2 regions of the Stenotrophomonas sp. YJH_SMC_65 genome follow, and region 1 is predicted to be linked to the other one. Evidence: riboswitches for the same ligand, from Rfam matches in the RefSeq annotation. Region 1 holds a riboswitch; the other holds the start of a gene.
The links. A riboswitch is a leader RNA that binds a small molecule or an ion and turns the genes downstream of it on or off. The one in region 1 is predicted to bind glycine.

Region 2: it holds a riboswitch for glycine, as region 1 does, so the genes downstream of both, gcvP (aminomethyl-transferring glycine dehydrogenase) here and AC5P7A_RS09300 (trimeric intracellular cation channel family protein) in region 1, are expected to answer to the same signal.

Annotation. Positions count from the first base shown of each region.
Region 1 is NZ_JCAFSR010000004.1:252,191-254,385, forward strand. Features, by position in the region: gene AC5P7A_RS09290 (nuclear transport factor 2 family protein) at 1-199, opposite strand, end outside; gene AC5P7A_RS09295 (GIY-YIG nuclease family protein) at 344-619, opposite strand; glycine riboswitch at 660-749, shown strand; glycine riboswitch at 763-868, shown strand; gene AC5P7A_RS09300 (trimeric intracellular cation channel family protein) at 951-1,568, shown strand; gene AC5P7A_RS09305 (3-deoxy-7-phosphoheptulonate synthase) at 1,831-2,195, opposite strand, start outside.
Region 2 is NZ_JCAFSR010000001.1:97,867-100,061, forward strand. Features, by position in the region: gene gcvP (aminomethyl-transferring glycine dehydrogenase) at 1-770, opposite strand, end outside; glycine riboswitch at 833-935, opposite strand; gene AC5P7A_RS00415 (multidrug effflux MFS transporter) at 1,235-2,195, shown strand, end outside.

The DNA of each region.
Region 1 (2,195 bases):
GGCGCTCGTCGGGTGTATCGCCGAGCACAGCGCGCTTGGCCAGGTCCGGATGCAGGGAACGGGCGACGCGCTGCGGGTCGGCCTCCAGCTGGCCATCGACGTAGTCGTGGCAGGTGGCTTCGATGGCCGCGATCGTGGCGGCGTCGGCGGCAGGGCTCGTTGATGCGGAAAGCGCGAACAGCAGGGCAATCGTGGACATCCGGGTCTCCGGCTCTGGGCGCGGGGCGATCATCGCATGGGCCGGGTAGCCCATCCACGCAGGGCGTGGATCTACTGTAGAGCCGAGCCCGTGCTCGGCTCCCGCATCGGGCAGACGGAACAACAGCCGAGCGTGGGCTCGGCTCTACAGAAGCGCAGGATCCGTTGCCTGCAGCCAGGCCAGCTTGCGTTCGCGGGGCTGCTGCTTGAGTTGCCACTCGGCCCGCGAGGCGGCGGCCCGGTCCGGGTATTTGCGCACGGCCAGCACGCGCAGCGGCGGCCGGGCCCGGGTGTAGCGCGCGCCCTTGCCGGCCTGGTGGGCGGCGAAACGCGCCTCCACATCGGTGCTGATGCCGGCGTAATAGCTGCCATCGCGGCATTCGAGCAGGTACAGGAACCACGGGCGGACGGACGAGGCCATGCCTGGATTATGCCGTGCTGCACTGCAGCGGATATACTGGCACCCGAATGCAGGAGAGAGGCGCCGCGCTGGCGCCCGCCGAAGGCGCAGGCTCCCATGATCGCTCAGGCCGGTGGGCTGGAATCCCACCAACCATGCATTCGACTCGCCGAGCTGGAGAGAGGTCACCGGGCATGCCCGGGACGATCCGCCGAAGGGGCACGCGGCCCATGCCGCTGAACTCTCAGGCAAAAGGACAGCGGGAGCGGCACCGGTCATCGTCATCCCGTCATTGCGCAGGCAGTGGCGGCGGTCGCGCATGGCCGGCCCCACCGCGCCCGGAGCCTGTCCCATGCTGCTGTCCATCATCTACCTGATCGCCATTTCCGCCGAAGCCATGACCGGCGCACTGTCCGCCGGCCGCCGCCGCATGGACCTGTTCGGCGTGGTCATGATCGCCTGCGTCACCGCCCTCGGTGGCGGCTCGCTGCGCGACATCCTGCTCGGCCACTATCCGCTGGGCTGGGTGAAGCATCCCGAGTACCTGGGCTTCACCGTATGCGCGGCGCTGATCGCCACCTGGGTGGCGCGCTGGATGCATCACTTCCGCCGCACCTTCCTGGTGCTCGACGGGCTGGGCCTGATCGCCTTCACCCTGATCGGCTGCTCGATCGCGCGCGAAGCCGGCCATGCAATGCCGATCGTGCTGATCGCCGGCATGCTGACCGGCGCGTTCGGCGGGGTGCTGCGCGACATCCTCTGCAACGAGGTGCCACTCATCTTCCAGAAGGAGCTGTACGCGATCATCGCGCTGCTGACCGGCGCGGCCTATCTGTTGCTGCTGCACTGGGGCGTGGCCGATGCCACCGCGATCCTGTGCTGCCTCGGCGGCGGCTTCGCGTTGCGCCTGCTGGCGATCCACTACCGCTGGGAAATGCCGAAGTTCGTGTACCACGACGAAGTGCATTGAGCCTCTTCGTAAAGTCGAGCCATGCTCGACTGCTCTTTGCAGCAAACCAACGCGCTTCGCGCGCAGGTCGGGCATGGCTCGACGCTACAGGAAGCGGTATCACCACCCCGGCGATGTACCTGGCGCTGTCGCTCATGCGCAGCGCCAGGCGCATCGCCGGTGCAGATGGGCCGGCCTCCAACTCCGACCGACCCTGATCGCGGCCGCACCCCCGCAGGCGCTGGCCGCCATCCACACACGTGCCGCACTCAGGCGGCTTCGATCAGGCTGCTTCGGACACCTTCACGTCGCGACGGGCGCGCACGGCCGCAGCCAGACGCTCCAGCACCGTCACGGTGGTGTCCCAGTCGATGCAGCCATCGGTGATGCTCTGGCCGTAGACCAGCGGCTGGCCTTCCACCAGTTCCTGGCGGCCACCGACCAGATGGCTCTCGATCATCACGCCAACGATGCGCTGTTCGCCGTCTTCCAGCTGAACAGCGATGTCCTCGATCACCTTCGGCTGGTTCTCGGGGTTTTTCAGGCTGTTGGCGTGGCTGGCGTCGATCATCAGGCGCGTCGGCAGCTTGGCCTTGGCCAGCACCTGGCAGGCGTCGGCGACGCTGCCGGCGTCGTAGTTCGGCTGCT
Region 2 (2,195 bases), on a different contig from region 1:
GCCAGCAGGGTCAGCGCCAGCAGGTCGGTGGCCACGGCCACCAGGCCGCCGCGCGCGTGCACGGCCTCGACCAGCGCCTTGTAGTCGCCGATCTGGCCGAAGGTGTCCGGGTACTGCAGCAGCAGGCCGAAGGCTTCTGCTTCCAGTGCCTCGACCGGGGTGCCGACGCGCAGCACGATGCCCATGGGCTCGGCGCGGGTACGCAGCAGTTCCAGGGTCTGCGGGTGCACGGCGTCGTGCACGAAGAAGGTGTCCGACTTCGACTTGGCCGAACGCTTGGCCAGGGTCATCGCTTCAGCTGCGGCGGTGGCTTCGTCCAGCAGCGAGGCGTTGGCGATTTCCATGCCGGTGAGGTCGGCGCACAGGGTCTGGAAGTTGATCAGCGCTTCCATGCGGCCCTGCGAGATCTCGGCCTGGTACGGGGTGTAGGCGGTGTACCAGGCCGGGTTTTCCAGGATGTTGCGCAGGATCACGTTCGGCGTGTGGGTACCGTAGTAGCCCTGGCCGATGAAGCTGCGCAGCACGGTGTTCTTGTCGGCGATCGCACGGATCTTCGCCAGTGCCTGCACTTCGGTCATCGATTCCGGCAGTGCCAGCGGCGCCGGCGACTTGATCTTGGCCGGTACGATGGCATCGGTCATCGCATCCAGCGACGCGTGGCCGACGACGTCGAGCATCTGCGCGATCTCGGCATCGTTGGGGCCGATGTGGCGCTCGACGAACGCATTGTGGTGCTCGAGCTCACGCAGGGAAGGGGTGTTCTGGGACATGGCGAAGGATCCGTCAGGAAAGGGCACACGCACGGGCACAAGCCGCCGGTCGGCGGTCTGCGGGGCGCCCCTCTGTCCTTTTGCCTGAGAGTTTGGAAGCGCGGAAAACCGCGGCTTCGTGCCCCTTCGGCGCCGGATCGAACCGGTCTCTCCAGAGTTGTGTTACGGGTGGTATCGGGCCTGAGCGATTACGGGCGTTGCGCCTTCGGCAGCGGTGTTCCGCTTCTCCCACCGTGTTGCCCGCCGATTATAGCCCGTTGCGGGCGCGCCAGCCGCCTGCGGGCCCGGCCGCGGCGCCTGAATGGCCGATGGCCCGCCCGTGCGTTTTGTGCACTGCTGCATGGCATCAGGCGCAATCCCCACCTATGATGGGCGGATACCCGAATTCATCTGGCGCCGTCCCTGCTGCAGGGGACTGGCGCCCGCCGTGCGTGCCGCGCATGGCCCTGCCGGACGCCTTCTCCATGACCGCCGCTGTTGCTCCTTCCACCCGCCGCATGGCCCTGCTGCTCGCCGGCCTGGCCATGTTCGGTCCGTTCTCGATCGACACCATCTTCCCAGCGTTCCCGCAGCTGGCCCAGCGCCTGGCGGTGGACGAGGTGGCGGTGCAGCAGACCATCAGCGTGTACCTGCTGTTCTACGGCCTGATGAGCCTGGCACACGGCCCGCTGTCCGATGCCTGGGGCCGCAAGCGGGTGATCCTCGGCGGCCTGGTGGTGTTCGTCGGCGCCTCGGTCGGCTGTGCGCTGTCCACCGATCTGACCACGCTGCTGGGGTTCCGCGCCCTGCAGGGCCTGTCCGCAGGCGTCGGCATGATCGTCGGCCGCGCGGTGATCCGCGACCTGTACCACGGTCACGACGCGCAGCGGCTGATGAGCCAGGTGTCGATGCTGTTCGGCATCGCCCCGGCGATCGCGCCGATCATCGGTGGCTGGATCCTGCTCAGCGGTGCTGGCTGGCCGCTGATCTTCTGGTTCCTGGTGGTGTTCGCACTGGTTCTGCTGGCGGCCACCGCCCGCTACCTGCCGGAGACCCATCCGCTCGAAGCGCGCGTTCCGTTGTCGCCGCGGGTGCTGATGCGTGATTACGTGCGCATCGGTTTCAATCCGCGCTTCCTGCGCCTGGCGCTGGCCGGCAGCATCGGTTTCGGTGGCATCTTCCTGTACATCTCCTCGGCACCGGTGTTCGTGATGCAACACCTGCACCTGGGCGAGGGCGGTTTCGCCTGGCTGTTCATCCCCACCATCGGCGGCATGACCACCGGCTCGTTCCTGTCCGGGCGCATGGCCGGGCACACCACGCCCACCCGCCAGGTATCCATTGGTTTCGGCCTGTGCGCGCTGTCGGTGCTGCTGAACGTCGGCTACGTGGCGCTGGCGCCGCAGTTCGTGCTGCCGTGGGCGGTGCTGCCGATCTTCCTGGGTG